One region of the Mesorhizobium sp. M0910 genome, then DNA from elsewhere that is predicted to be linked to it. Evidence: predicted binding sites of a transcription regulator. Region 1 holds the regulator's gene; the other holds the start of a gene.
What was found. The regulator LexA, encoded in region 1, represses DNA repair genes until DNA is damaged. The targets are predictions, from matches to a motif close to TGTTCNNNNTGTGTTCNG.

Region 1 (15,303 bases):
ATCACACCACGTTCGATCAGCGCGCGCATGATCTGGTAGCCATGCTCATGCATGAATGAAATCTGGCTGCCGCGTTTTTCCCCATCGCGCGTGCTTTCGAGCGTGAGGCCGTAAGTGCCGCACTTTGCCTCGACAAGCTCGATGAACAGATCGGCCAGTGCGATGCTCTTCTTGCGCACCGCAGTCATGTCGACATCGTCCCAGATGTCGAGCGCGCCCTTCAGCGTGCGCATCGAAAGGATCGGCTGGGTGCCGCACAGAAACCGGCGGATGCCGGTGCCGGCCGCATAGCCTGGCTCGAAGGCGAAGGGTCGTGCATGGCCCCACCAGCCGGTGAGCGGCTGCTGGATGTCGGAAAGATGCCGCTCAGCCGCATAGATGAAGGCAGGCGCGCCCGGGCCGCCATTCAGATATTTATAGGTGCAGCCAACGGCAAAATCGGCGTTTGCTTTGTCGAGCTCGACTGGCATCGCGCCAGCGGTGTGGCAGAGATCCCAGACGATCATCGCCCCGGCTTCCTGGGCCCTGCGCGTCAGAGCCGGCATGTCGCGCAGTTCGCCCGATTTGTAGTTGACGTGATTGACCAGCACCACGGCGGTGCGATCGTCGATCAGCTCCTCGATGGTCGGCGCGTCGACCCCCGAGAGGCGCAGCAGCGCATCTTTTCGCGTCGAAACCACACCCTCAGCCATGTAGAGGTCTGTCGGAAAACTATCGCCCTCGGCGACGATGGCCTGCCGCTCCGGTCGCATGGCCATGGCCGCGTGCAGCAGCTTGTAGATGTTGACCGACGTCGTGTCGCAGACCACCGTCTGGCCGACCGCGGCACCGATCAGGCGCCCGAGCTGGTCGCCAAGTTCAAGCGGCATGTTGAACCAGCGGGCCGTGTTCCATGCGCGGATGAGATCATGCGACCATTCTTCGGTCGCGGCCTTGCGCAATTCATCGAAGGCGGCACGTGAAGCAGCTCCTAGCGAATTGCCGTCGAGATAGATCACTCCTTGCGGCAACACAAAGCGGTCGCGCATCGCGCGCAGCGGATCCGCGGCATCCATCGCCTTTACGGCCACGAGATCGGGAATTCCCGTCATGATTTGCCTGCTCCCTCAAAAAATCCAACGCAACGCCGGACACGCATCAACTGTTCTTCCATTACCGGGTAGCGCGTAGCAAGGCTCCACCGGCGAGAAGCAGCCTGACCAGGCGGTGGAAACCTGGAGTTAGCCCGAGGTTGGCGTTTTGAGTTCGTTTCGTTCACGGTGCATTGACCAAACCGCACAGTCGATACGGGTTCAATTCCGTGCCCTTTGCCGACCGACGGCCGATGCCAGTGCCGCCTTCAAGGAGGCCAGAACGGCGCAAACGAAAGCAGAATCAAGGGGATGAGGCTCGCGGCGGTGAAAATACGGTACGCCGGTAGGGGACGTCGTTTGTTTCCCGAGCCTTAACGCATTCATTAAACTTTAAACAGTTGCGGAACACAACTGGAACAGATAGTGTCTGTTCTGGGTTTGTTTTCTGATTCTGTTGGGGGTCGCTATGCTGACACGCAAACAACACGAACTGCTTATGTTCATCCACGAAAGGTTGAAGGAAAGCGGTATCCCACCTTCCTTCGACGAGATGAAGGAAGCGCTCGACCTGGCTTCCAAATCCGGAATCCACCGACTGATTACGGCGCTGGAGGAGCGCGGCTTCATTCGCCGTTTGCCCAACCGGGCCCGTGCGCTGGAGGTACTACGCCTGCCTGACTCGATCGCCCCCGGCCTCAATGCGGCACGCAAGTTCTCGCCGAGTGTCATCCAGGGCAGTCTTGGGCAAGGTGCCCCTCGGCAGGGCAAGCCCACATCGTCGCGCGTCCCTGCAGCCGGCAATGACGACGATGTCGTCGCCGCCGTTTCGATCCCGGTAATGGGCCGCATCGCCGCCGGTGTGCCGATCGATGCTATCCAGCACCAGACGCATTCGATTTCGGTGCCGCCGGATATGATCATGGGCGGCGAGCATTATGCGCTCGAGGTCAAAGGCGATTCGATGATCGAGGCTGGCATTTTCGACGGCGACACGGTGATCATCCGCAACGCCGATACGGCGAGCCCCGGTGAGATCGTGGTGGCCTTGGTCGACGAGGAGGAAGCGACGCTGAAGCGGTTCCGCCGCAAGGGCGCCTCGATCGCCCTGGAGGCCGCCAATCCGGCCTACGAGACGCGCATCTTCGGACCAGACAGGGTCAAGGTGCAGGGCAAGCTCGTTGGGCTGATCCGCCGCTACTGAGTTGCGCCCTTGGTGCCGGCTTTTGGATTGTCGGCTCTGCGGTATGGCGGCAGGCCGCGCGCCGCGCGTGAAAATTTCCGCTGCACGTGCCAGGGCCGGTATGATTTTTCGACGGCGAAGCGGATTTCGGCGCGTGTTGCCGCTTGTGGATCGAAATAGACGGCCGCACTTCCCGCGCGCGCCAGTTGCCGTTTGGTGACGACGAGGACCAGCCGGTCGTAGTAGCAGGGATTATGGGCGGTGGCGTCGTCGATGACGATCAAGCTGGCGAAGGCGCAGGCTGGCCGTGCGGTATCGCGGTCCTTGGCTTGCGCAATGATCGCGCCGGATGGATGCCTGGCGAGGCAGAGACCGTCCGTGCAAATGAACGGCATGCCCGGCGGTAGGTCGGCCGGATCGGCAATGTCGAATTGCGGATCGTTCTTTCCAGGTGTTTCCGGCGCGACGATAGCCTCTGATGTGAGCGCGCGTTTCCAGTTGTCGATCGTGAACTCATTCGGGCGTGCCCGGTTGACGGCGAGCTCACCGCTGCCGATCGGCAGCGCGACCAGCCGTGCGTCCTCCGAGATCAATACGTCGGGTACGCGCGTCTGCGTTGTCGTTAGCAAGCCGGCGAGCGCAAAAGGAAGTGCCGCGAGCCGCAACCAGGTCGTCGCCATGCTGGCAATGACGAGGGCGATCGTCACCAAAAGGACAGATCTCAGCGAAATCAGTCCGACCGCATCGATCGGCGAGCGCTCGGAGATCCACCCGGACAGGGCGATCATCGCCGTCAGCCCTTTGCCCATCACGTATAGGAAAGGCCCATCCGCGCCGAACGGCATCGCCAGCGCACTGAGGACGGCGAAGGGCATGACGACCAGTGAGACGATGGGCATGATGGCCAGATTGGCGAACAGGCTGAGCGGCGCCACGCGCTGGAAATGCCATATGGCGAAAAGCGCCGTGGCGCTCCCTGCAATGATCGAGGTCATCGCCAGGCCGCCCATGCCCAGCAGGACCTTTCGCGTGGCGAGGCGTAGCGGCGACCGCCGCGGCGGCGGCGTGGTGGCCCTGCCGGCGCGGTAGTCGGACCAGCCGGCATAGGCGCCGACAAGGGCCGCCGTCGCGGCGAAGGACATCTGGAAGCTCGGACCGACCACCTCGTGCGGCGACACCACGATGACCGCGATGGCCGAGATCGCCAGGTTGCGCATGGTGAGCGCGGCCCGGTCGAACAGCACGGCGATAAGCATCACCGCCAGCATGATGAAGCTGCGTTCGGCCGCTACCACAATGCCGGAAAAGACGAGGTAGGCCGCAATCGAAAAAAGCGCGGCGGCTGCGGCATATTTCTTGACCGGCCGTCGCGATGAGAAGTCGGGAAACAGCGCAAAGGCGCCGCGTAGCAGCGCCATGATGGTGCCGGCGACCAACGCCATATGCAGCCCCGAGATGGAGATGATGTGGTAGATGCCTGTACGCCGCATCGCTTCGTTGATCTCCTCGGGAATGCCGGCGCGCACGCCAACGATCAGCGCAGCAGCAATCTCGCCCTCGGCGCCGCCGATGCGGCTGCGGATATGGTCGGCGATGGATTCGCGCGCGTCTTCGATCGCGGAAGAAAGCCGCGCGGCAAGCGGCATGCTGCCCGAAGCCACGACTTTCGGATTGCCGAGAAAGAAGCCGCTGCCGCCGATACCGGCGAAATAGCTGTCGAAGGAGAAATCATAGCTGTCGGGCCGCACCGGGCCGGTCGGCGGCAGCAGCCGCACATAGCCGGTGATCTCGGAACCAGCGGCCAGCTCAGCCGGTATCTTCATCGCCGAAATGCGGACCCGTTCCGGCATGTAGCGCAGCGTCGGCCTGGCGGTTGAGATCACATCGATTGTCAGTCTGATGCGGCCGCTCGCCATGGGCTCGTACGATACGACACGACCCGTCAGCCGCGTCGAGATTTCGGAACCGAGCATATGCGTCCCGACACGCCAGGTCTCGAACTTGGCGGCAAGCACGCCAAGCGCGCAGAGCAGCGCCACCATGAAGCACAGGCGGGTCCTGGGCCATGACCGCGAGATGACGGCACAAAGGGCCGCGAGGAGCACGATTGCGATCGGCTGCGGAAAGGCCGGCTCCACCGACAGCGCGAAATATACGACCACCCCGCATGCGAGGAACACCGGCACCAGCAGGAAGGCGACGCCACGGTCGAGTTCCAGGCCGGCTGCCGAGGTTACGCTGTTGCGGATGCGGGATGGTGACGGGAGGCGGAAACGCCGGCGTAGGCGCACGATGGGCTCGGACGCAGGCACCGGAACCGTTGCTGGGTCGCTGGCCGGCAGCGACGGAGCATCGAAGCGCGGAGCGGGCAGCAATGCCGATACCGGCAGGGCAGGCGGGGGAGCGGCAAACAGCAAGCGTTCGCTGACGCCGCTACCAGCGTCCTCGCCCTCGCCCGCACCACGGCCTCGCACAGCCATCGGGTCTGCCTCTTGCGCCCTCGACCTCCTATGCTACATGAACGCGCAACGCGCGAAAGTCCGCAAACCCACTTCCTTGGCCCGCCTGAGAGTTCCATGCCCGATAAGGTCGTCACCCGTTTTGCCCCCTCGCCCACCGGTTATCTGCATATTGGCGGCGCGCGCACGGCGCTGTTCAACTGGCTGTATGCCAAGCACACAGGCGGCACGATGCTGCTGCGCATCGAAGACACCGACCGCGAGCGCTCCACCGATGCGGCAACCGCAGCCATTCTCGACGGGCTTTCCTGGCTTGGCCTGACATGGGACGGTGAGCCGGTGTCGCAGTTCGAGCGTGCGCCGCGCCATCGCGAGGTGGCCGAGGAGCTCGTTCGCATGGGCAAGGCCTATTATTGTTATGCGACGCCTGCCGAGCTGGAAGCAATGCGCGAGAGCGCACGGGCCAAGGGGCTGCCTCCCCGCTATGACGGACGCTGGCGCGACCGCGACCCGTCGGAGGCGCCGCCCGGCGCCAAGGGGGCGATCCGCATCAAGGCGCCGACAGACGGCGAGACGGTGGTGCATGACCGCGTCCAGGGCGACGTGCGTTTTCCCAACAAGGATCTCGACGATTTCATTATTCTGCGCTCGGACGGCAATCCGACCTACATGCATGCCGTCGTCGTCGACGATCACGACATGGGCATCACCCACATCATCCGCGGCGACGATCATTTGACCAACGCCGCACGCCAGACCGTAATCTACCAGGCCATGGGCTGGGAGGTGCCGTCGATGTCGCATATCCCGCTGATCCACGGTGCCGACGGCGCCAAGCTGTCGAAGCGGCACGGTGCGCTTGGCGTCGAGGCCTATCGCGCCATGGGCTACCTGCCGGAGGCGCTGCTCAACTATCTGGCGAGGCTTGGCTGGAGCCACGGCGACGATGAGATCATGTCGATTGCCGACATGATCGCATGGTTCGACATTGGCGATGTCAACAAGGGCGCCGCCCGTTTCGACTTCGCCAAACTCGAGGCGCTCAACGGCGTGCATATGCGCCGGATGAACGACGCGGCGCTGCTCGACACCTTCATCGCCACTCTGCCCTATCTCGAAGGCGGCCCGGCAATCGCCGCCCGCCTCGACGACAGACGCAAGGCGCAACTGCTTGCCGCTTTGCCCGGCCTGAAGGAGCGCGCCAAGACGCTGGTCGAACTTGTTGAAGGGGCTGCATTCCTGTTCGTCGAGCGGCCGCTGCCGGTCGACGAGAAGGCGGCGGCGCTGCTCAGCGGTGAGGCGCGCGCGATCCTGCGAGGCGCTCATGCGGCACTGGCCACGGTTTCGGACTGGTCTGCCGCCTCGGCTGAAGTCGCGATCCGCGACTACGCGCAGGCCGGCGGCCATAAACTCGGCGCCGTGGCCCAACCTTTGCGCGCCGCGCTCACCGGCAAAAGTACCTCGCCAGGTGTCTTTGATGTGCTTGCCGTGCTGGGCCGCGAGGAAAGCCTGGCGCGGATCGCTGATCAAATCGATTAGCGAACTGGCCCAAGAAGATTGGCATTGAAAGGTGTGTTTCGCAGTGCAACATTGGGCCTTGGCCTAATCTGGCGCGCAGATACAATTGCGGGCGCAAATGTGCATATTCCGATGCTTTTGACGTGTTGGGTTCAGATATTTTGCCTTTGCCGGCCTGAGGAAACAAAAAGGAGTTTGCTATGACCGAACCTGCGACGAAAATGGAATTTGGCGGCAAAACCCAGGCATCGACGGCAAAGCTGGAGCTCGGCGGCAAAACCCATGAATTCAAGATCCGAAGTGGTTCGGTAGGACCTGACGTCATCGACATCGGTTCGCTCTACAATACCGCCGGCGTCTTTACCTATGATCCCGGCTTTACGTCGACGGCGAGCTGCGAATCGGAAATCACCTTCATCGATGGCGATGCCGGCATTCTTTTGCACCGCGGCTACCCGATCGACCAACTGGCCGAGCACGGCGACTTCCTCGAAGTCTGCTATCTCTTGCTCTATGGTGAATTACCGACCAAGGCGCAGAAGGACGATTTCGACTACCGGGTGACGCGCCACACCATGGTACATGAGCAGATGTCGCGCTTTTTCACCGGCTTCCGCCGTGATGCGCATCCGATGGCGGTGATGTGCGGCGTGGTCGGCGCGCTGTCGGCCTTCTATCACGATTCCACCGACATCTCGGATCCGTATCAACGCATGGTCGCCTCAATGCGGCTGATCGCCAAGATGCCGACAATCGCGGCGATGGCGTACAAATACCACATCGGCCAGCCGTTCATTTATCCGAAGAACGAGCTGAATTTCGCAGCCAACTTCCTGCATATGTGCTTCGCCGTGCCTTGCGAGGAATACAAGATCAATCCGGTGCTGGCGCGCGCGATGGAGCGCATCTTCATCCTGCACGCCGATCACGAACAGAACGCCTCGACTTCGACCGTCCGCCTGGCCGGCTCGTCGGGCGCCAATCCCTTTGCCTGTATCGCTGCCGGCATCGCCTGCCTGTGGGGTCCCGCACATGGCGGCGCCAACGAGGCAGCGCTGAACATGCTGGGCGAGATCGGCCATGTCGATCACATCCCGGAATTCATTGCGCGCGCCAAGGATAAGAACGATCCGTTCCGATTGATGGGCTTTGGCCACCGCGTTTACAAGAACTACGATCCGCGTGCCAAGATCATGCAGAAAACCGCGCACGAAGTCCTGGGCGAGCTCGGCATCAAGGACGATCCGCTGCTCGACATCGCCATGGAGTTGGAAAAGATCGCGCTGACCGATTCCTATTTCATCGAGAAGAAGCTCTACCCCAACGTCGATTTCTATTCCGGCATCACCCTTAAGGCGCTGGGCTTCCCCACCACTATGTTCACCGTACTGTTCGCGGTCGCCCGCACCGTCGGCTGGATCGCGCAGTGGAAGGAGATGATCGAGGATCCGCACCAGAAGATCGGTCGCCCGCGCCAGCTCTATACCGGCGCGCCGGAACGGGATTACGTGCCGATCGCGAAGCGGTGAAGATAGCGAGTAGCGAGTAGCGAGTAGCGAGTAGTAGCTGAAGCAGCTTGGCCGTTACCGCCAGCACCATTTCCTACTCGCTATTCACTATTCACCACTTCCTCACCATACCCATCACCAGCCCCGCAGCAATCTCGCCTGACGGCTTGGCGGTTGCCACACGCCCGGCAATGTCGGCAAAACCGTGCTTCTGCCAGGTGCGGTAAGCGGTATCGGAGAACAGCGCTTCCAGTTGCCGCGCCAGATAATGCGGCCGCACATATTGATTGTAGTGTTCCGGCACAATCGGCCGGTCGGCAATGAGATTGGGCAAGGCTGCGCTCCATACTTTGATCAGCGGCTGCGCCATGCGCATGACCGGATCGAGCCGGTAGCAGGAGATCATCGGCACACTTGCCAGTGCAAGTTCCAGCGATACCGTCCCCGACGCGATCAGCGCCGCATCCGCCTTGCCGAAGGCCTGCCATTTGCGTTCGGCATCAAGGATGATCTCCGGCTTCTCGTCCCAGCTCGCAACCGAGGTCCTGACCAGATCGGCGACGTGCGGGACCGTCGGCAACAGCAGGCGCAAGCGGTGCCCGCGCGCCCGCAGGATCGACACCGTCTCGCCGAACGGCCCGACCAGGCGTCGCACCTCGCCGCGACGCGAACCGGGCAATACGAGCAACGTTTTGACGTGATCTGCGGACAAGTCACGCGGCTGCGCCTGCGCCCTGGCGGCACTGACTATGCCCGGATCGTGTGCAAGGCGATGCCCGACATAGGTCCCGGGCGGCCCGCCCAGGCGAGCGAGTTCCTTCACCTCGAACGGCAGAATGCAAAGAATGTGATCGACATACGGTTTCATCGCCGCCGCCCTGCCCGGCCGCCAAGCCCACACGCTCGGGCAGACATAGTGGACGATCGGGATAGTCGGATCGGCCGCACGCACCTTTTTGGCGACGCGTAGCGAGAAATCCGGACTGTCGATGGTGATAAGGCAATCGGGCTTTTCACCGGCAATCGCGTTTGCCGTCTGGCCGATCCGCCGCATCAGGCGCGGCAGGTCGCGCAGGATAGCGCTAAGCCCCATCAGCGCGATCTCGCTGCCGTCGAACAATGGCGCCAGGCCGAGTGCCTGCAAATGGCGGCCGCCGATGCCGACAAGCCGAACGTCGCGCCCGGTCATGCGCTTTAACGCCTGCACAAGATCGGCGCCAAGCAGGTCACCGGACTCCTCGCCGGCGACGATGGCTATCTTCAACGGCCGCTCATTCGCCATGCGCCGGCTCCGCAGCAGGCAGCCCGATCACGAACAGGCCGAGCGCATTGGCACGCCCGATGGTGGCGGGACCTTCGAGCACCAGCGAGCGGCCGGCTTCTACGGCAATGCCGGCCAGTCCGGCGGCATGCGCCGCCTCGACAGTCAGCGGGCCAATGGAGGGCAGATCGGCACGCAGTTCCTGACCGGGCTTGGCGCATTTGACCAGGACACCGCGCGTCCGGCCCGCCAGCCTGCCGTGCCCGCGCAACTCCCTTGTCCGCTCGAGCAGCCCGTCAGTCCCTTCGACGCCTTCCAGCGCAATGGCGCGGCCGCCGACCGCAACAGCCGCTTGGCCGATATCCAGCGCGCCGATGGCTTTTGCCGCCGCGTGCGCCGCCTCGATGTCGCGCCAGTCGGCTTTGCGTGGCGCCGCCTTGGTCAGCAGGCCTTCGGCGGCGACCAGTTCCGGCACGATCTCGTGAGCGCCGACGACTTTGATGCCGCTGCGCTCGATCCTGCGCACGAACAATTTCAGCACCGTATCGTCTCCCCGAGTTACACCGACGAAGAGGCTGGGCAGCCAGGCGAGCAGGCCCAAATTGAGGCGCATGGCGCTCAGCCTGGGGCGGCGCGTGATATGACCCGCGGTCACCAGATGCGTAACGTGATGCCGCTTGAGGATCGGCAACAGCGAGCCGACGTCTTCCAGCCTCAAGACCACCTGCTCATATGGCTCGAAATCGGCTATGCGATCGACCTCGCCCGCCGCCATCACGATGAAGGGCAATTTGCCTTGCCGGGCGAGCGCTCGGGCAATTTCGACCGGGAGGCTGCCGCCGCCGGCGATGATGCCGACCTTGGCATCTGGCGCGAGATCAAGGCCCTTTCCGGCAGCCTCAATCTTCGTCATCTGCTCTCAGTCTTCATCATCGGTATCGTCGCCGTCGCCACCCTTGAGCGACGGCACGGCATAGTGCCGCTTGCCGCGACCGGCGATGAAATCGACGATCTTCATGGCAGTCGGCGACGAGGCGAACTCCGCCTTGGCGAATTCGATGTTTTCGCCGACGGTCCGGGAGCGATCGAAGATCGTCTTATAGGCTTTGCGCAGCAAATGGATCTCCGAACGTGGCAGGCCGGCGCGCTTCAGCCCAATGATGTTGAGGCCGCGAAGGCTGGCACGGTTGCCAACGGCGATGGCGTAGGGAATGACGTCGCCGACGATCGCCGAGCAGCCGCCGAGAAAGGCGTTATCGCCGATGCGGACAAACTGATGAACCGCGGTAAGGCCGCCGATGTAGACATTATCACCGACTTCGCAATGCCCGCCTAACGTCGCTTGATTGGCGAAGGTGGCGTTCTTGCCGACCACGCAGTCATGGGCAATGTGGGCATAGGCAAGGAAATTGCCGTTGTCGCCGATCGTCGTCTCGCCGCGGCTGGAATCGGTGCCGACATGCATGGTGACGCCTTCGCGAATCGTGCAGTTCTCGCCGATCACCAGCGTGGTACGGCCGCCCTTGTGCTTGGTGTTCTGCGGTGGTCCGCCCAGTATCGCCATCGGATAGACCTTGGTCGATGCACAGATGGTGGTCGCGCCAATCACCGAGACATGGCTGACCAGTTCGACGCGGTCGCCGATCACGGCCTCGGGGCCGACGTGACAGAAGGGCCCGATGCGGGCGCCTTCGCCGATTTGGGCGCCTGCCTCGATGACCGACGATGGATGGATGACTGTCTGGATTTTCATTAGCATTCGTTTGTCAGCCGCTTGCGACCATCATCGCCGAGATCTCGGCTTCCGCCGCCTTGGCGCCATCGACGAGGGCCTCGCAAGCGAATTTGAGAAGATTGCCGCGTTTCTTGATTTTCTTCACATGAATTTTCAGCTGGTCGCCTGGAACGACCGGCTTGCGGAACTTGGCATTGTCGATGGTCAGGAAATAAACCAGCGACGGCTTTTCCGTACCAAGGCTGCGGATGCAGATGGCGCCGGCCGTCTGCGCCATCGCCTCGATGATCAGCACGCCGGGCATGACCGGCTGGTCAGGGAAATGACCTTGGAAATGCGGCTCGTTTATGGTGACGTTCTTGATGCCGATTGCGGATTCGTCGCCATCTATGTCGACGATACGGTCGATCATCAAGAACGGATAGCGGTGCGGCAGGAGCTTCATCAGCCGCATTATGTCAACCGCTTCGAGCGTCGCCGCTGCGATGTCAGCCATTTCCCCCCTCACCCTGTCTGCGCGTCCGTGCAAGTCTGCGCAAGGCTGCTATCTCGCGCATGGCTTCCGCCATCGGCTGCGCCGGATATCCTCCCCAAATCTCACCGGCAGGCACATTGCTCATAAACCCGCTTCTTGCCGCAAGCTTGGCGCCGGACCCGATGGTCAAATGATCCGCAAGGCCGACGCCGCCACCCATGGTGACGTTGTCGCCTATCGTCACTGAACCGGAAATACCCGAAAGCCCGGCTATTATGCAATTGCGGCCGATGCGAACGTTGTGCGCGATCTGCACCAGATTGTCGATCTTGGTACCCTGGCCGATGATCGTGTCGGACATGGCGCCGCGATCGACGGTCGTATTCGACCCGATCTCGACGTCGTCCTGGATGATGACACGGCCGATCTGCGGAACCCGCTCCGGACCCTTGGCGCCGGCCACGAAGCCGAAGCCATCCTGGCCGATCCTGGCGCCGCCATGGATGATGACGCGATTGCCGATCAATGCATATTGCACGCTGGCGCCTGGACCGACATAGCCGTCGCGGCCAATCTGGGAGGAAGGACCGATGACCGCATGAGGGGCAATGACGGTTCCGCTGCCGATGGCAGCGCGCGGTCCGATGACCGCTCCCGCTTCGATGATCGCACCGGGCTCGACATGGGCAGTCGCATCGATATGGGCGTGCGGCGAGATACCGGTTTCGCCGGTCATCGGTCCAGGTGTCGCAGCCGCTGGGAAAAGCAGGCGCCCGACCATTGCGAAAGCCTGCTGCGGGCGCGGATGCACCAGAACCGCGATGCCCGCCGGCGCCTTGCCGGCAAATTCGGCAGGGCAGAGAACCGCTGCCGCCCGCAGTGACTGCATCAGGGCGAAATTGCGTCTGCCATCGACGAAGACAAGAGCGTTCTCGCCGCCTTCGTTGGCGGGAGCCAGAGCGTCGATCGAAACATCGGAGAGAGCGGAATCGACAAGCATCGAGCCGGTCAGATTCGCGACTTCGCCGGCCGTATACCGGCGTGAGGGCGCGAAGAACACCGGATCGGTCATTCCAGAAGCAATATCCAGCTAGCGCATGACCCCGAAATCGGAAATCGATCCTCGGAAAGGATCATGCGCAAATCAAATTGCTACAACGTTCTTTGAGCGTCCGATAGGACGCGCTGCGCTGTAGTGTCGGATCACTGCCATCCGGATCCAAACGAGCCGGAAGCATCGTTACCCGCACATCAGAAGCGGGTCGATATGCCGAAGTTGAATTCCTGCACGTCGTCGGTCTTTTCCTTCTTGACCGGGATCGCATAGTCGATGCGGATCGGGCCGAAAGGCGATGCCCACATCAAGCCGACGCCGACAGAAGCGCGCCATTCCATGCCGGTCGTCGACTGATTGACGAGGTTGGAGGCAATCTTGCTGCCGTAGAGCGTTGCCGCATCGGCGAATACCGCGCCGCGCAAACCGAAGCTTTCCGGGATGACCGGCAGCGGGAACTGCGCTTCCGCCGAGGCATTGAAGTAAGTGGTGCCGCCGAGATGGTCATTGCTGTTGTCCGAGGCAACCGGACCGATGCCGCCATATTCGAAACCGCGGATCATTCGATCGCTGCTCTGGAAATGGTCGAAGACACGCAGGTCGCCGCTGCCATATCCCTGGACATGGCCGGCACCGCCAGAAATGAGGCCTACCAGATCCAATTGTTCGGACAACGTCTGATAAATGCTGCCGCGCGCTGTCACCTTGATGAACTTGGCGTCGCCCCCCACGCCAGCCACTTCCGTGCCGACGTTGGCAAAAATGCCTTCATGGGGATTCTTCATGTCGTCAATGGTATTGTAAACCAGGCCGAGACTAACCGACGATTTGAGCCACGGACTCTCTTCGACACCGTTTATAATCGCCTGAGAGACATCGCAGGTGGCAGGGTCGCAGTCCTCGTCGAACTCATACTTCTCCTGAGCGATATTATACGCGAGCTGCGTCGAGATGTTGTCGGTAATCGGCAGGCCGAAGCGCACTGTCGCGCCCGTCGTGTCGCTATCGTAATGGTCATAGTTTCGAGTCTGCTTGTAGATGTCGAATCCGGCAGCGATACGGCGACCAAGGAAGTACGGTTCGGTAAACGAGAAGCTGTAGTCGCGCGAGTTCTTGCCGCCGCCAGCCGCCACCTTGATGAATTGGCCGCGGCCGAGGAAGTTGCGCTCACTGATTGAACCTTCGACGGACGGACCAGCCGTCTCGCCACCAGTCGAATAACCGGCACCGACCGAGAACTCACCGGTCGATTTCTCGACCACGTCGACCACCAGTACGACTTGATCAGGCTCAGAGCCCGGAACGGTGGAAATCTCGACTTTCTCGAAATAATCAAGCGCTTCCAGCCGCCTCTTCGCGCGCTGGATGAGAACCTGATTGAAAGCGTCGCCTTCGCTGACATCGAACTCGCGGCGAATGACGTAGTCGCGCGTCCGATCGTTGCCGCGGATCTCGATGCGCTCGATATAGGCCTTGGTGCCCTGGTCGATCGTATAAACGACAGAGATGGTGTGGTTTTCGAAGTTGCGGTCACCGCGCGGCGTCACCTGGGCAAAGGCATAACCAGAACCGGCGACCTTTTCGGTCAGCGCGATGATCGTGTCCTCGACATCCTTGGCGTTATAGACATCGCCCTTATGGGTCTCGACCACCGATTCAAGCGACTTGCTGTCGACCTCGGGGATCGTGCTTTCGACGCTGACGTCCCCGAACGTATACCGCTCGCCCTCCTGCACCGTGATGGTAACGGTGTATTTGTTGGTTGTGTCGTCGAGTTCGCCGACAGCCGAGACGACCTGGAAGTCGGCATAGCCGTGATTATAATAGAAGCGTCGCAGCAGCTCCTGGTCGGCGCGCAGCTTGTCCTCGTCATAAACATCGTCGCGCAGCACGAACGACAGGAAGGACGAGCGCTTGGTGGAGATGATGTCCGACAGACGGCGGCTCGAATAGGCGCTGTTGCCGACGAAATTGATCGCCGCAATCTGGGTGCGGCCGCCTTCGTTGATGTTGAAGACCACGTTTACCCGGTTGTCGCCGAGATCCATGATCTGGGTGGTCACGGCGGCATCGTCGCGACCGATACGCCGGTATGCGGCCTTGACCGCCTCGACATCGGCGTCGAGCTGCTGTTGCGAGAAGGTGCCGCGCGGCTTCAATTGCACAGCGGCTGCAAGCGCGTTGTCCTTGAGCTTCTTGTTGCCCTGGAACAGCACCTGGTTGACGACCTGGTACTCCGAAACCTTGATGACCAGCGTCGATCCGACCTGGTTGATCTGCACGTCCGAAAACAGCCCGGTGCCGAACAGCGCCTTGACCGCATCGTCGATGTCGGAGCTGGAAAACGCCTTGCCGGGCTTGATTGTCACGTAGTTGCGGATGGTGTCCGCGTCGACACGCTGATTGCCGGTGACTTCAACTCTGGAGACGACAGCCGCCTCGGCGGCCGATGTGGCAACGAACTGCACTGCGAGCGCGCCTGGTACAACCAGAGCAGCGGATATAGCCACCGCGGACGCGGCGCTCAGAAACTTGGATGCTGCCTTCATCGGGCTTTTGTACCTTTTCTCGAAGTCCCCACGGCGAGAAAACCGGACGTGCGGTAATTTCCCCTACCGTATTAACCGGATTTTCCCTACACGCAAGGCTTCTGGTTAATTTGTATTTACTTAACCCTGTGGCGTGGCTTTCGCGTCACGCATATCCCCACGCATGGTAAACGGCGTCTCAACATTGGTCGCGCTGAAGCCAAATTTCTTCATGATTTCAGCACCCAAACAGATCGTTCCAGAAAACAAAACCCATGAAGCCGAGCACCAGGATGAGGCCGCTCCGATAAGCCATTTCCATCATCCGTTCGGACACCGGCCGTCGGATGACAGCTTCCACGCCGTAGAACAGAAGATGCCCTCCGTCGAGAGGGGGAATCGGCAGAAGATTGAGAATTCCTATCCCGACTGACAGATATGCAACAAGCTGGACGAGCAATTCGAAGCCGAGCTTTGCCGCCTGGCCCGACATCTTGGCGATCTTGATGGGC
Region 2 (15,303 bases), on a different contig from region 1:
GACCTACCGGATGACCGGATGGACGGCCGACCTCCACGTCGGCGGCCGCTGGAGCGTCACCGTCGAGACGGCGGCCGGCAGACACCTGCCCGCCAGCGGCGAATTCCTGGAGATCGAAGAGCCGCGCGGGATCGTGCAGACGCGGAGATACGGCTGGGACCATCCGACGCTTGGCCGCCGCGAAACCAAAGTCGCCTGGCTGCTGGAGCCGATCGCCGGCGGCACACGCGTCACCATCTGCCATGGCGGCTTCGCCGGCCTCGCTGCTGCCGCGACGAAGCATGCCGAAGGCTGGGCCCAGGTGCTGGGCTGGCTTCAGGCGTATCTTGGTACGGACGGCTTAGTGGCGGCTTAATCCACCAAGCAACGGTAGCATCCCTTCGGGCTAGCGTTAAATTACATTCAATTCCCGAAACGGCCGCCCATCGGCGATCCGGCTATACCCGAACGCCGAGCAATCCACCGTGCGATAGCCGCCATGCACGATCAGTTCGGCCAGCGCCTTGCCGACCGCTGGAGCCTGCTGCAAGCCGTGACCGGAAAACCCGTTGGCGAAGAGGAAATTACCGACCTCGGGATGCGGGCCGATCACCGCATTCTGGTCGAGCGTGTTGTAGTCGTAATGGCCGACCCAGGCGCGCGTCGGCTTAATCGCCTCGAAGGCTGGAATGCGGGTCGCCAGCACCGGCCAGATCACCTCTTCGAACAGCGGCCAGTCGGGGTCGAAGTCGGCGGGGTCGGCCGGTCCTTCGCCCTCTTCCGGCTCGGCGCCGCCGGTGATGTAGACCGAGCCCTCCGGCCGGACATAGATGCCGCTCGGGTCGACCAGCAGCGGCATGTCGTCATATTTCTCGCGCGCCTCGAAGACGAAGACGTTGCGCTTGCGCGGCTCCACCGGCAGCGCCAGCCCGGCCATTGCCGCCACCTTGCCGGCATTCGGCCCGGCGGCGTTGACGACGGTGCCGGCCTCGAGCCGCTCGCCATTGTCCAGAAATACACCAGTGACGCGGCCGCCTAGCCGCTCGATACCCGTCACCGACGCCGTGATAAAGTCGATGTTCTTCGTGCGCAGTGCCTTGCGGAACAGCATCAGCATCGCATGCGCGTCGAACCAGCCTTCGCCGCTGCGGCCATAGGCGCCGGCGGAAATGCCCTCGACCGACAGCCACGGAAAGCGGCGGACGAGCGCCTCCGCATCCTCGAGCAGGATGTCGGCGCCCTCGGCCATCTGCGCTTCGTGGTTGGCCCGCAGGATAGGCAGCCCGTTTTCGCCGGCAAGGATGAGATAACCGCCTTCGCGAAAGCCGATATCGGCATCCGCGCCAAACTCTTCCCTGAGCCGCCGGAACAGTTTCAGCGTGAACTGCGACAGACGGATGTTTTCCGGGATCGAAAACTGCTGGCGGATGGAGGCGCAGGACAGTGTGGTCGCCGCATGAGAAAATTGCGGGTCGCGCTCGACAAGTGCAATCGAGCCCGAAAACCCTTCCTCGCGCAGATAATAGGCGACCGAGGAGCCGACGATGGCTCCGCCGATGATGACGATGTCATAATGCACCTTTTGGCCCTTCCGATCTGAACCGCCGAGTCACGCCGCCGGCAGGATGATCTCGAAGCGCGTGCCGCTCGCTGAGTCAACCAGCCGGATCGTGCCATCATGCGCTTTCAGGAGGGCCAGCACGATGCCGAGGCCCATACCGGTGCCGCCTGAATCGCGGCGCGTGGTGAAAAACGGCTCGAAGATGCGAGCCTGGTTGCTGGGCGAAATGCCGGCGCCGTCGTCGCTCACCTGGATCGTCGCCTTGCCGTCCGCGCTCGCCGCCGCAACGGAAACGAGCGTTGCGCCATGCCGCGCCGAATTGTCGATGAGATTGGCCAGCACGATTGCCGCGTTCTCGGCCGAGATGCGCAGGCCGATATCGCTGCCGGCCTCGAGGCGCATCGCCAGCCTGTCCTCGGCCGGCAGCAGCGCCAGCGCAGCACCGAGCGACGTGCTTTCGCCGCTCGGCTCGAGATTTTCGGCGCGCGCCAGGTCGAGCAGGCGGCGCACCAGAAGGTTGAGCCGGCCGGCATCGGTGACGATATTGTCCGAAAACCGCCGCCGCTCGGCCTCGTCCATCGCGCTGCCCGAATCGCGCAGCAGTTCGGCGGCCCCCTGGATCGCCGTCAGCGGCGATTTGAGCTCGTGCGAGACGTGGGTGGCAAAGGTCTGGATGCCGTCGGAGCGTGCGTGCAGCTTTTCGGCCATGTCGAGGAAAGCAGCAGAGAGTTCACCCATTTCGCGCGTGCCGTGGTGATCGAGCGGCCTGATCGCCGCGCGGTCGCCGGCGGCGATGCGTTTCGTGCGTTCCATCAGCGCATAGATCGGACGGCTGACGGCGCGCAGGAAGACCAGCCCGATCAGCAGCGCGCCGCCGAGGATGGCGATTGCCGCCAGCGCCACCTTGCCGCGCTCGCCATAGAGATGCTTGACGATGTTGTTCGGCGTCCGCGACAGATAGACGACGCCGGCGACCTTGCCGGAGACCGCAACCGGCATGGCCACGAAGACGCGAACCTTGGTGCCGCGGCTGACCGAATAGAGCGGCGGCGACGGCTGGTCGGGAACCCGCAGCCTGAGCGCGCTGGCGTAGCGGCCGGCAAGCGCTGCGCGAACCTCTTCGACAGCCGCGAGCGACAGGCCGGCCTCCTCACGGCCGGCGATGACCACGCCTCTGGGATCGAGCAGCCGGAAGCCGGCGAGCGTGGTCTTCTGCGTCTCGGCAAGAATGCCCGACAGGCGTGCGCCGATTGCCGCGAAGGCGGGATCGGCGCTGGCCGCGGTGGCCGCGGGCCGGGTCGGCAGGATCCCGTCGGACGCAAGATCGAGGCCCGGTTCGATCGGCTGGTAGGGAGAGGCCCGATCGCTGGTGTTGGGTGAAGGCACGGGTGCGCCTAGCTTTTCCGGGGCAAGGCCGGCCTCGCGAACCTCTTGCGCATAGATCGCGCCAAGGGCGGCGCCTTGGGCGATCAGCTCGGCCTCGGTCTGCCTGATCAGCTGGTTCTCGTAGAGCCGGAAGAAAAACAGGCCGGCCAGCGGCAGCGCCATCACCATGATCAGGATGGCGATGACGACCGTGGCGAGGCGAGGCCGCCATTTGCTGCCAATCAGTTCTTGGGCGCTCACGCGCCGCATCCGCCCAGCCGAAAACCGACGCCGTGCACGGTCTCGATCGCGTCGACGCAGCCGACGGCCGCCAGCTTGGCGCGGATATTGCGGATATGGCTGTCGACGGTGCGGTCTGCGACATGGATATTGGCCGCATAGGCGTTGGCCATCACCATGTCGCGGCCAAGCACATGCGCCGGCCGCGCCAAAAAGCCTTTCAGAATCGCGAATTCGATCGACGTCAGCGCCAGCGGCTTGCCGTCGAAGCTGGCTGTATGGCTTGCCGGAACCAGCAACAGTCTGCCATGCGAGAATTGCCGGTCGTCGGCTGGTTCCGGCGTGGGCCGGGAGCGGCGCAGGATGACGTTGACGCGGGCGACCAGCTCGCGCGGGCTGAACGGCTTGGTGACATAATCATCGCCGCCCATCTCCAGCCCGAGCACGCGGTCGATCTCTTCATCCCGCGCGGACAGGAACAGCACCGGCAGGTCGGATGTGTGGCGCAGCCGCCGGCACACTTCCAGCCCGCCCATTTCCGGCATGCCGATGTCGAGCACGACGAGATCGGGCGCATGGCGCTCTATCGCCTGCAGGGCAGCCGCGCCGTCCGGCACCGCCAGCGTTTTCATGCCGGCCTTTTCCAGCGCGAAGCAGATGATTTCGCGAATGTGCGGGTCGTCGTCGGCGACCAGTATGTGGTTCGGCATCAAATCAGCGGCCCGGCATGAAGGGTTCGGACATCGGAGGAACCACGAACGGGCCACGCCTGTCGAGGGCGCGGTTGAGCCGCCAGTCACGAAAGCTCCAGCCCCGCCAGTTTTCCTGGCCGGCGCGGAAGCGTGCTTCGTCCTGTGCATACCAGCCGGCGAGTTCGCGGATGGAGGCATCCTCCGCGGAAACCGTCCTGCTCTGGTGCTGGACGAAGCGATCGAGCGCTGGCAAGGCGCCGGGCCCGAGCGAGCGCAGGTACCAGACGTCGAGCTGGGTGCCTTGGCCGGTCATTTCGAAGCAATGGTCGACATTGTAGTTGGCGATCAGCGCGGCAAAGTTGATGAACGAGCAGGCATAGAGCGTCGCCGATAGCGTCAGAAGATTGGCGGCAAACAGCCATTCGTTGGACTTTTCGCGCGCGATGCGGGCTATGATCAGGACAAGGCCCGCCGCCACCAGCCCCATCCAGACGAACGCAGCGACACGCCAATAGGTCAGCGCATAGATACCGACATAGAGATCGAGCCGCAGGATCGACGAGACCACCAGGAGGATGTTCTGCGCCACCCAGGCATAAACCAGCCGGCGGATGAGCGGATCGCCGGAGGTCGCACTTCCCGGCCGCAGCGCCGCCAGCACGAAGCCGGCGGCCAGCAGCGCCGTGACGATCAGCGGATAGGCGCCGCGATGCGCGTAGGCGGCATAGGTCAGCCGGTCTGGAAGCGCGATGCCGCCCCACAGATAGGTGGCGTCGAGTGCGCTCTGCACCGCGAACAGGATGTTGAAGACGACGAGCGCGCGGAGGATAGCGGCCTTGCCGAAGACGATGTCCTCGATGGTGGTCCTGGTGGCCGGCGTCGCCGGTGCGCTGGCTGGCGACACCCTGCGGCGGCGGAGAAAGCGCGGCAGGCGCGGCTGCAGAAATGCCCAGACGCAGGCAAGCACGAACAGCCAGAAGGCGAGACGTGGCAGCTGGACGAGGTCGAGCAGTGCCATCAGGTCGATCAGCGAGAACCAATATTCAATGACCGGATTGGCGGCGCCGAACAGCGCGAGGAACACTGCGCCGAGGCCCAGCGGCATGACCCAGACGGCGATCGCCGCAAGGCGCACGCGCCGCCGGCCAAGCCGCCGCGCCGCCGTGCGCCAGCGGAAGAAATCAAGGACGAGCCGAAATGGCGTTGCAAGCAGGAACAGCGAGAGTTGGCCGGCAATACGGGCAAGGCCGCGCCGCAACCGTCCGGCCAGTGAAAGCGCGAAGATGGCCAGCCCCGCCAGCGCGATCGAGACGGACAGTGCGCTGACATTTTCCACAAGCGGCAGCAGCGCCATGAGCAGCGCAACCGGCTTGAACCAGAATTTGCCATCGTTGAAGGAGCCGAGAGGATGGAGAGCCATGCTCGCCGCGGCAATCGCAACGCCGAACAGGAAAAGCGTGATGCCCGCCGGTTGGCCATAGAAGAAAAAATCGGCCAGCGCGACGAGCAGGACGGCAACGCCGAAGCGGTTGCAATAGCTCGGCGCCGCCGGGAGGAATACTATCATGATCGGGCTTTCTCGGCGGCTTTGATGCGGCCGGTGGGCGGGGATTTCCGGACGAAAGGGAGGAGGTTTACCGAAGTCCGGGGCGGATCGACGAGCCACCAGCTTTCGCGGCGAAGCCGGTACGGCAGGGACCAACGGGAGTTCGTTTGCTCTTGCATGCCGCCCTTGTCGCATCCGGTCGGGTGGCAAGCGGGGCGGAGACGAGGAGATTTTCCGAAGTTGCGTGCAGTTTTTATGCACGGCTTGCCTCGGCCGGCTGCAGACGGCATAGATCGGAGATGACCACCGAAAGCTACCGCCCGCGCCGCTCGGTGCTTTACGTCCCGGCTTCGAACGACAAGGCGCTGGCCAAGATCCAATCGCTGGCCTGCGATACCGTCGTCATCGATCTCGAGGACGCCGTCGCCCCGGCCGACAAGCCTTCCGCGCGCGAAAAGCTGGTGGCGATTTTCGCCGGCCATTCCAACCGGCGCTGCGAGATGGTCGTGCGCATCAACGCGCTGTCGAGCGAGTGGGGCGGCGCCGACCTGCTGGCCGCGGCAAAATGCTCGCCCGACGCCATCCTGCTGCCCAAGGTCGACACGCCGCGCGACATTCTCGAGGCCGGCGACGTGCTCGACGACAATTTTATCGCCGACGAAGTCAAGCTATGGGCGATGATCGAGACGCCCAGGGCGCTGCTCAATATCGGGCCGATCGCTGAGCTCGGCCGCGACCCGGCCTCTCGACTGGTTTGTTTCGTTGCCGGAACGAACGACCTGGTCAAGGACACCGGCATTCTCGCCACGCCCGATCGGCGCTATCTCGTTCCATGGCTGATGCAGATGGTGCTCGCCGCGCGCGCCGGCGGCCTCGACCTGCTCGATGGTGTCTTCAATGATTTTCGCGATATGGACGGGTTTGCGCGCGAGTGCACGGAAGCGGCCGCCATGGGTTTTGACGGCAAGTCGCTGATCCATCCGGCTCAGATCGAAGCCGCGAACCGCGCCTTTGCACCGTCGCCCGAAGCAATAGCCGAAGCGCGCGCGGTCAAGGATGCCTTCGCGCTCGCCCAAAATACCGGTAGGGCGGTAGTTGCGCTGAACGGCAAGATGGTCGAGCGGCTGCATCTGGCGCAGGCCGAAAAACTGCTGGCGAAGGCCGCCGCTGTTCGCGCATGACTAACGCAACTGACGACAGGATTGAAGAATGAAACTCTACCGTTTTCTGTCCGGTCCGGACGATTCCAGCTTCTGCCACAAGGTGACGGCGGCGTTGAACAAGGGCTGGCACCTGTTCGGCTCGCCGACCTATGCCTATGACCAGGAAGCCAAGACCATGCGCTGCGGCCAGGCCGTGGTGAAGGACATCGAGGGCCAGGAATACGGCCCCGACACCAAGCTCAGCGATTGGTAGGGAGGTTCGCTGAAGCGCTCGTCCTTCGTCATCCTAGGGCGTAGCAGTCGCGAAGCGACGTCGCGGAGTACCCTAGGATCCATGCCGTTACCTCTGCCGAAGGGCACGGCGGATCAGGATTAGTCTAGTGTGATCTACCACCGATCGGGATAGCCCCGTTACCCAGAACGGGATGATGAGCGTTCGGTTCTGCACCGCCGGCGCACTGCATCACTATCACGGCATGGATCCTGGGGTCTGCGCCGCGTCGCTTCGCTCCTTGCTCCGCCCCAGGATGACGAGGAGCGGGGTCGCTCACTCCGCTGCCTCTTCGATCTTCTCCATATCGTCGTCCGACAGGCCGAAATGGTGGCCGATCTCGTGGATCAGCACATGGGTGACGATGTCGCCCAGCGTTTCCTCGTTCTCGGCCCAGTAGTCGAGGATGGCGCGACGATAGAGGGTGATGCGGTTCGGCCCCTCGCCGGTCTGCGGATTCCAGCGCTCGGCGATGCCGCGCCCCTCGAACAGGCCGAGCAGGTCGAAGGGCGTTTCCAGCGAAAGGTCGTCCATGATCTCGTCGGTCGGGAATTCGGCGATCTGAATGACGATCTCGCCGGTCAACTTGCGAAAGTCCTCCGGCAGATGGGCATAGGCCTCCAGCGCCAGGAGCTCGATTTCCTCCATCGTTGGCGAAAGCTGGTCGTGCCAGATGCGTGTTTGGTAGATGCGAGCCATGCTTTGTCCTTTGATCCCGGCATATAGGCTTTCAGGCCGAACTCGGCAAATGGTCGGGCTGCCGCCTTTGCCCCAGGATCATAAGCAGGAATAAATTCAGCGTGTCGTAATTCGCGTACGCACTGAGGAGGTGGTACCGTGCTGAACAAATTTCGAGCCGATGAGTCGACGGAAATGGTGGAAGGCGCGTCCTAGAGTTCCGCGACACCTTTCTTGCCCCTCGGGAAGGTTTGGTGGTCGTGATTGAGGTCTACCTAGACGAATCTGGCACTGACCATGACTCGCAAATTCTTTCCGTATCCGCCGTTTGGGCTTCAAAAGAAGACTGGCAGATCTGGACCCTCGAGTGGATCGTGGCGAAGGCGCCGATAAAAATTCACCACTCGGTCGATTGCCATAACAGGCATGGGGAGTACGAAGGGTGGACCCGTGAAGAGCGAGATAGACACGTCAAGCGCATCCTGCCGGTAGTCAAAAACCACTACATTCGGGGCATTATCGCCGCCGTCGACAGGCGGAAACTGAGCGAGGTCTTGGCTCACAAACATAGCTTAGCCATCAAGCCGGAAGACATGGTACGCGGCTGGTACTACATCTGCCTGCAATGGGCCCTTCGCAGCACGTGGGAGAAACTCGCATCGGAAGGCCACGATAACATCGCATTCGTCCATGAAGCCAACCAGTACAGCGCGGCGGCGACTGAGGCGTTCCAGCAAGTCCAGCGGCATTTTCCGGGAAAATCGGCGACTTTCAATTTCGGCTCAAAAACTAGGCACCCACCGCTTCAATGCGCAGACGTATTGGCATATGAGGGGAACCATCAAATGAGGAATTTTCGCGGTCCCCTACGAAAAACCCTCCAAGCTATCGACCCTAGCTTCAGCCGCTTTAGCTTTCGCAAATATGACGATGAAGAAGTCGATCAAATCGCCGACTTTACCGCCCAATATTTGAGACGCGTCGCTTCAGAATTGGCTTCAGGCTAGAGTCAAAAGCCGCCCCCTTTTTATCAACCCCAGGCTCCCGAGCGGTTTCCTTGAAAAGCTCGGATTGCTCTTTCTGGGAATAAATTCCCCATGACTCCGCTTGACTCTTCGGGCGGCCTCTGGAATCTATAGGAACATAACGGGAACAATTGTGAGTGGAAGCTGACCGTCATGGCGACAAGCGCCGTGGCGCGGGAGACTGTTTTTGCCCTGCGCCGCCAGATCGCGAAGATCGAAGGGACCTTGCCCGAGCGCCTGGAGGCGCCGGCCAGTTCGTCGTTTGACGCGGATGTCCCTCGTCAGAGTCTGACACCCTCTCGGCATCCGACACCCGCTCGGAATCTGACCATTGTCCGGCGCGGCCTCGCCGTGGCGCCGCCCGATGCGTTTTTGCGCACCGGCGCCGAGCGCCTCGATGCTGCGCTGAGCGGCGGCCTGCCGAAGGCGGCGGTGAGCGAGTTTCATGGCGCCGCGACCCGCGATGCCGGGGTCGTTGCCGGTTTTGCCTTGTCGCTCGTCAGCCTGATCCTAAGCCAGGGGCCGCGATTGCCGGTGCTGTGGATCGGCACATCAGAGGTTTTCCGCGAGGCCGGCTTTCCCTATGCCAGGGGGCTTCACGCCTTCTTCGGCATCGAGCCGGAGCAATTGCTGTTTTCCGAGGCGCCAAGGCTGCTCGATGCGCTGTGGATCGCCGAGGAGGCTGCCCGGATGACGGCGCTGGCCGCCGTCATCCTCGAAATCCGCGGCAGCCCGCAGCGGCTTGACCTCACCGCGACGCGGCGGCTGCACGCCCGCGCGCAGAGTGCGGGCCGGCCGCTGTTCCTGCTGCGCCAGGCCGGCGAGCCCGAACCGACGGCAGCGCCCGTCCGCCTCATCCTGTCGGCGGCACCGGCGGCAACGCGTAAGACGCTTGCCGGGCCGCTCGCCGGCTCGATCGGCCGGCCCGCCTTCACCGTCGCCATCGGCAAGAGCCGCACGGCCTTGCCCGGAAAATTCACACTGGAGTGGAACCCCGATGAACGCATATTCGAAGAAAGACGGGGCGAGCAAGGAAGGTCTCAGGAATGGGCCCCAGAACGGCCAAAGAATCCTATCCCTGTGGTTTCCGCATCTCGCCGCCGAGAGAATCCTGCGGCAGCGTCTGGGGCGGTCCTGGCGTTCCCGGCCGTCGGATCACCTGCCGCTGGTGATCAGTCACCGCGACCGGAACGCCCAGCGCATCGCCGCCCTCGACGAGCGGGCCGAGGCGCTTAATCTGAAGCGCGGCATGGGCATAGCCGACGCACGCGCCATGCATCCCTCGATCGACATCGTGGAGGCCGATCCGGAGGCCGACCGGCGCCTGCTCGAAGGCCTCGCCGACTGGTGCGACCGCTATACCCCGCTGGTGGCGCTTGACGGGACCGACGGCCTCTATCTCGACGTCACCGGCTGCACCCATCTTTTCGGCGGCGAACGCTCGATGCTGGACGATATCCTGTCGCGTTTTTTCCATCAGGGCTTCGATGTCCGCGCCGGGCTTGCCGCCACGCCTGGGGCTGCCTGGGCGGCGGCGCGGTTTGCTGGCGACCGCATCGTGCCCGATGGTAAGGAGGAAGCGCTTCTCGCGCCCTTGCCGCTGGCGGCGCTGCGCATCGACCCGGAGGTACGCGCCAGCCTCGAAAGCGTCGGCCTGCGCACGGCGGGCGCCGTCATGGCGGCACCGCGCGCGCCGCTGGCCCGCCGCTTCGGCGCATCGCTGCTCTTGCGTCTCGACCAGGCGCTTGGCCGCCTCGAGGAGGCCGTGTCGCCGCGCCTGCCGGTCGCACCGCTTTCGGTCGAGCGTCACCTTGCCGAGCCGATCATGCTGACCGAGGACATCGAGCGGCTGACCGGCATGCTGGCGACCACCTTGAAGAGCGACCTCGAGCGTCGCGGCGAGGGCGCAAGGCGGCTGGCGCTGCTGCTTTTCCGCGTCGATGGCGGCGTCAGCCGCATCGCCGTCGGCACCTCGCGGCCTCTGCGCGAGCCGCGGCTGATCCAGAAATTGTTCCACGAAAGGCTTGCCGCGCTCGAACAGGATATCGACGCCGGCTATGGCTTCGATCTCGTGCGCCTTTCGGTGCTGACCGCCGCCGCCTTCGACATGCAGCAGGCCGACCTTGCCGGCGAGACGAGCGACGACGGTGCCGATATCGCGCTTTTTGCCGACCGCATCCGCGCCCGGCTCGGCGAAGGTGCGGTCTTGAAACCGGTCGCCGTCGAGAGCCATCTGCCGGAGCGCGCCGTCGCCACCCTTCCCTTCGCGGAAGTGCCGCAGAGAACCTCGCCGCCGAAGCAGCCGGACAAGGCGAAGGACGCTCCCACGACCGTCTTCCAGCCGGAACGGCCGATCCGGCTTTTCCGTGCGCCCGAGCCGATCGAGGTGCCGGCCACCGAAATGCCGGAAGGCCCGCCTTTGAACTTCCGCTGGCGGCGCGCGCTCTACCGGGTCGCGCGCGCCGAAGGGCCGGAGCGCATCGCGCCGGAATGGTGGCGAGGGGCGGCGGGACGAGAAGATGCCCCGACCCGGGATTATTTCCGCATCGAGGATGCCGACGGCCGCCGTTACTGGCTCTATCGCCAGGGCCTTTACGGCGCCTCTCAAGTCCCGCCGCGCTGGTTCATGCATGGGATCTTCGCATGAATGCGCTGACGGCCATCCCCTATGCCGAATTCGGCATTCAGTCGAACTTCTCGTTCCTGCGCGGTGCCTCGAAACCGGAGGAGCTGGTGGTCGCGGCAAAATTCCTGGGGTTTTCGGCGATCGGTCTCGCCGACCGAAACACGGTGGCGGGCGTGGTGCGCGCCTGGCAGCAGGCCAAGGTTGAGGGTGTTTCCTATCATCCCGGCTGCCGCCTGGTTTTTTGCGACGGCACGCCGGACATCCTCGCCTACCCGCAGGACCGCAAGGGCTGGGGTCATCTGTGCCGCATGCTGACGCAGGCCAATCTGCGCGACGAGAACGAAAAGGGCGCAGCGCTTCTCAAACAGAGCGATCTTCTCGAATGGGGCGATCTCCTGTCGCTGGCCATACTGCCGGATCTGTCGGCGGACGCGGAAGCTGGCCTCGAACTGATTAGCCGGCTCAGGGATCGCTTCGGCGAAAACCTGAGGCTGGCGGTTTCGCCGGATTACCGCGGTAACGACCGCTTCCGTATCGAGCAGGCGGCGGCGATGGCCGAGCTGGCCGGCATCCCGCTGATGGCCACCAACGACGTGCTCTACCATACGTCGGAACGGCGCCCGCTGCAGGACGTGCTGACGGCGATCCGCCTCAATGTGCCCGTCGCCGAGGTGGGGCTGGAGCTGGCGGCCAATGCCGAGCGTCACTTAAAGCCGCCGCTGGAGATGGCACGGCTTTTCCGCAGGCATCCGCAAGCGCTGGCGGAAACGCTGCGTTTTGCCGGCGAGCTGACCTTCTCGCTCAGTGATCTGCAATACAACTATCCCGACGAGCCGACGGAATCGGGCCTCGGGCCGCAGGCCGAGCTGGAAAGGCTGGCCAAGGAGGGGGCCGCCATCCGCTACCCCTCGGGCGTGCCCGCTTTTGTGACGCAACGCATCGAGGAGGAGCTCGCCCTGATCGAGCGCCTGAACTACGCGCGCTATTTCCTGACTGTCCACGACATCGTCAAATTCGCCCGCAGCCAGAACATTCTCTGCCAGGGGCGCGGCTCCGCCGCCAACTCGATCGTCTGCTTCTGCATCGGCATCACCGAAGTTGGCCCGGACAAGATCGACACGCTTTTCGAGCGCTTCATTTCCGAGGAAAGAAACGAACCGCCCGACATCGACGTCGATTTCGAGCATGAAAAGCGCGAGGAGGTCATCCAGTACATCTATTCCAAATACAGTACCAAGCGCACCGCGCTGGCCGCTGCCGTCGTCAGCTACCGGGGCCGCTCGGCGATGCGCGAAGTGGCCAAGGCGATGGGCCTGTCGGACGACGTCCGCAGCGCGCTGTCCAGTTCGATCTGGGGCTGGTCGACCTCGGAACTCGGCGAAAAGGAGACAAAAGCCGGCGGCCTCGATCAGACCGATCCATCGACAAGGCACGTGATCGAATGCGCCAACGAGATCATGGGCTTTCCCCGTCATTTGTCGCAGCATGTCGGCGGTTTTGTCATCACCAGGGACCGGCTCGACGAGATCGTGCCCATCGTCAAGACGGCGATGGACGAGCGCAAGATGGTCGAGTGGGACAAGGACGACCTCGACGCGGTGAAAATCCTTAAAGTGGACGTGCTGGCGCTCGGCATGCTGACCTGCCTGCAGCGCGCCTTCACCCTGCTCCGGGATCATTATCCGGAGGCGCGGGACGATTACGGCCAACCCTATGTGCTGGCCACTCTGCCTGCCGAGGACAAGCGTGTCTACGACATGATCTGCCGCGCCGACACGATCGGCGTCTTCCAGATCGAATCCCGCGCGCAGATGTCGATGCTGCCGCGGCTGCGGCCGAAAAACTTTTACGATCTCGTCATCGAGGTGGCGATCGTGCGGCCCGGCCCGATCCAGGGCGACATGGTCCATCCCTATCTGCGCCGCCGGCAAGGCAAGGAAAAACCCGAATACCCCAAGCCGGAACTGGAAAAAATCCTCGGCAGGACGCTGGGCGTGCCGTTGTTCCAGGAGCAGGCGATGAAGATCGCCATCGTCGCCGGCGGCTTCAGGCCGGGCGAGGCCGATGAACTGCGCCGCGCCATGGCGACGTTCAAGCGCACCGGCACGATCGGCAATTACCGCAAGAGAATGGTCGACGGCATGGTCGCCAAGGGCTACGAAAAAGACTTCGCCGAGCGCTGCTTCAAACAGATCGAAGGCTTTGGCGAATACGGCTTTCCCGAAAGCCACGCCGCCTCCTTCGCCCTGCTGGTCTATGCCTCCTGCTGGTTCAAGACCTTCTATCCCGACGTGTTCTGTGCCGCGATCCTCAATTCCCAGCCGATGGGGTTTTACCAGCCGGCTCAGCTTGTCCGCGACGCGCATGACCACGGCGTCGAGATCCGCGACGTCGACGTCAATTTTTCCGGCTGGGATTGCGCCTTGGAGAAATCGCCTTTCGATCCGGATCGTATCCTTGACCGCCATGCCCAGATGCGCGGCGTCATCCGGACCAGCCATGCCGTCCGGCTGGGTTTTCGCCAGGTCAAGGGCCTGTCGAAGGAGCGCATGGAGACCTTTGTGCTGCGACGCGGCGACGGCTACGCATCCGTGCGCGATGTCTGGCTGCGCTCGGGCCTCAACGTCGACGAGATCGAAAAACTGGCACAGGCCGACGCTTTCCGCTCGCTTGGATTGAACCGCCGCGACGCTCTATGGGCGGTCCGCGCGCTCGACGGCAAGAGTGCCGCCGAAAAGCTGCCGCTGTTCGATCAGCCGGCGATCCGCTTGCGCGATCTCGAGCCTGAAACCCGGCTCCCGGCAATGCCGCTCGGCGAGCACGTCGTCCACGACTACCGCTCGCTCGGCCTGTCGCTGAAGGCGCACCCGGTCGCCTTCCTGCGTCAAAGGCTGGATCGGTCCGGCGTCACGCCCAATGCGCGGCTCGGCCAGGTGCGGGACGGCCGCCGCGTTTCGGTCGCCGGCCTCGTGCTGGTGCGGCAGCGGCCGGGCAATGGCAAGGCGATTTTCCTGACGCTGGAAGACGAGAATGCGGTCGCCAATATCATTTTCTGGGAAAGAACCTTCAACCGCTTCCGCCCCATCGTCATGGGCGCGCGTTTCATCCGCGTCACCGGCAAGCTGCAATCGGAATCGGACGTCATCCATATCGTCGCCGAGAAGGTCGAGGATCTGACGCCGTGGCTGTCGGTGCTGCTCGAGGAGGCAAGGCTTGTGGATGAACCTTCGAGCGGCCCCGAGGAGAAGCGGCCCGATAGCATCGCGCAAACGGAACTATTGGGAAAGGCAGAGAAGGTCATGCCCAAAGGGCGCAATTTTCAGTAGAACATGGCTGGCTATTGGCCTCTTCTCTTCGTCAGGCCGTTCCGCCCAGGCGCGGTGGCGTGGGCACGGCATCGTCAATGGTGATCGTACGTGCCTCCGAGGGCAGCATGATCGGAATGCCGTCCCGCACCGGATAGGCAAGCTTTGCCACCCGCGAGATAAGCTCGCCGCGCTCCGGATCCCAGGCAAGCGGCCCCTTGGTCAGCGGGCAGGCCAAGAGTTCCAGCAGCTTGGGATCGACAGTCCTGTTCCCGTCACGTCCATCCGCCATTCGATCCATCCTTTCCACAAGGCGACCGCTTCAGGTTTTTGCGCGTGGCCTCCCCTTCTCCCTTGTGGGAGAAGGAGGGCCAACCTACTGCAAACTCGAACCGAAATCCTCATTGTCGCGCGCCAGCGCCATTTCGGTGATGGCGATCAGGGTCTCGGCGCGTGTCTTCAGATCGGCCGCTTCGAGCAGCGCCTGTTTCTCGGCCGGCCCGTAGGGTGCCATCATCGACAGTGCGTTGACCAGCATGGCGTTTTCGGCGCGGCTGACGCTCTCCCAGTCGGCCTCCAGATCGTTGGCCTGCAGATAGGCGCGAAACGCTTTCAGCAGCGCCGGCCGGTCGATCTCGGCGTCTGCCTGCTCCTCGTCGAGATCGGCGAGAAAAGGTGCCAGCCGGCACTGGCGGAACGGCGTCTTGACCGTGAGTTCCTGAACAATGCGGAACCGGCACACGCCCTGCAGCGAAATCAGGTAACGGCCGTCGCCGCTCTCGGACAGCGCAATGATGCGCCCGGCACAGCCGACATTGCAGAGCTCCGGCTCGCCGTCTGGACGCAGCGCAC

Region 2: NKH78_RS04780 (metallopeptidase family protein) is a predicted target of LexA. The motif match lies at 7,658-7,675, and genes of this name have one in related genera.

The regions. Positions count from the first base shown of each region.
Region 1 is NZ_JAMYNZ010000005.1:283,957-299,259, forward strand. Features, by position in the region: gene kynU (kynureninase) at 1-1,091, opposite strand, end outside; gene lexA (transcriptional repressor LexA) at 1,540-2,274, shown strand; gene NKH78_RS15130 (ComEC/Rec2 family competence protein) at 2,268-4,733, opposite strand; gene gltX (glutamate--tRNA ligase) at 4,830-6,251, shown strand; gene gltA (citrate synthase) at 6,431-7,759, shown strand; gene lpxB (lipid-A-disaccharide synthase) at 7,851-9,020, opposite strand; gene NKH78_RS15150 (LpxI family protein) at 9,010-9,912, opposite strand; gene lpxA (acyl-ACP--UDP-N-acetylglucosamine O-acyltransferase) at 9,919-10,752, opposite strand; gene fabZ (3-hydroxyacyl-ACP dehydratase FabZ) at 10,766-11,230, opposite strand; gene lpxD (UDP-3-O-(3-hydroxymyristoyl)glucosamine N-acyltransferase) at 11,223-12,281, opposite strand; gene bamA (outer membrane protein assembly factor BamA) at 12,461-14,812, opposite strand; gene rseP (RIP metalloprotease RseP) at 15,030-15,303, opposite strand, start outside.
Region 2 is NZ_JAMYNZ010000002.1:184,308-199,610, forward strand. Features, by position in the region: gene NKH78_RS04745 (SRPBCC family protein) at 1-355, shown strand, start outside; gene NKH78_RS04750 (NAD(P)/FAD-dependent oxidoreductase) at 392-1,558, opposite strand; gene NKH78_RS04755 (ATP-binding protein) at 1,589-3,088, opposite strand; gene NKH78_RS04760 (response regulator) at 3,163-3,855, opposite strand; gene NKH78_RS04765 (DUF4153 domain-containing protein) at 3,860-5,404, opposite strand; gene NKH78_RS04770 (HpcH/HpaI aldolase/citrate lyase family protein) at 5,683-6,564, shown strand; gene NKH78_RS04775 (DUF1737 domain-containing protein) at 6,593-6,799, shown strand; gene NKH78_RS04780 (metallopeptidase family protein) at 7,094-7,516, opposite strand; gene NKH78_RS04785 (DUF3800 domain-containing protein) at 7,750-8,502, shown strand; gene NKH78_RS04790 (ImuA family protein) at 8,674-9,756, shown strand; gene NKH78_RS04795 (DUF6504 family protein) at 9,689-11,167, shown strand; gene NKH78_RS04800 (error-prone DNA polymerase) at 11,164-14,472, shown strand; gene NKH78_RS04805 (Trm112 family protein) at 14,504-14,743, opposite strand; gene NKH78_RS04810 (LON peptidase substrate-binding domain-containing protein) at 14,828-15,303, opposite strand, start outside.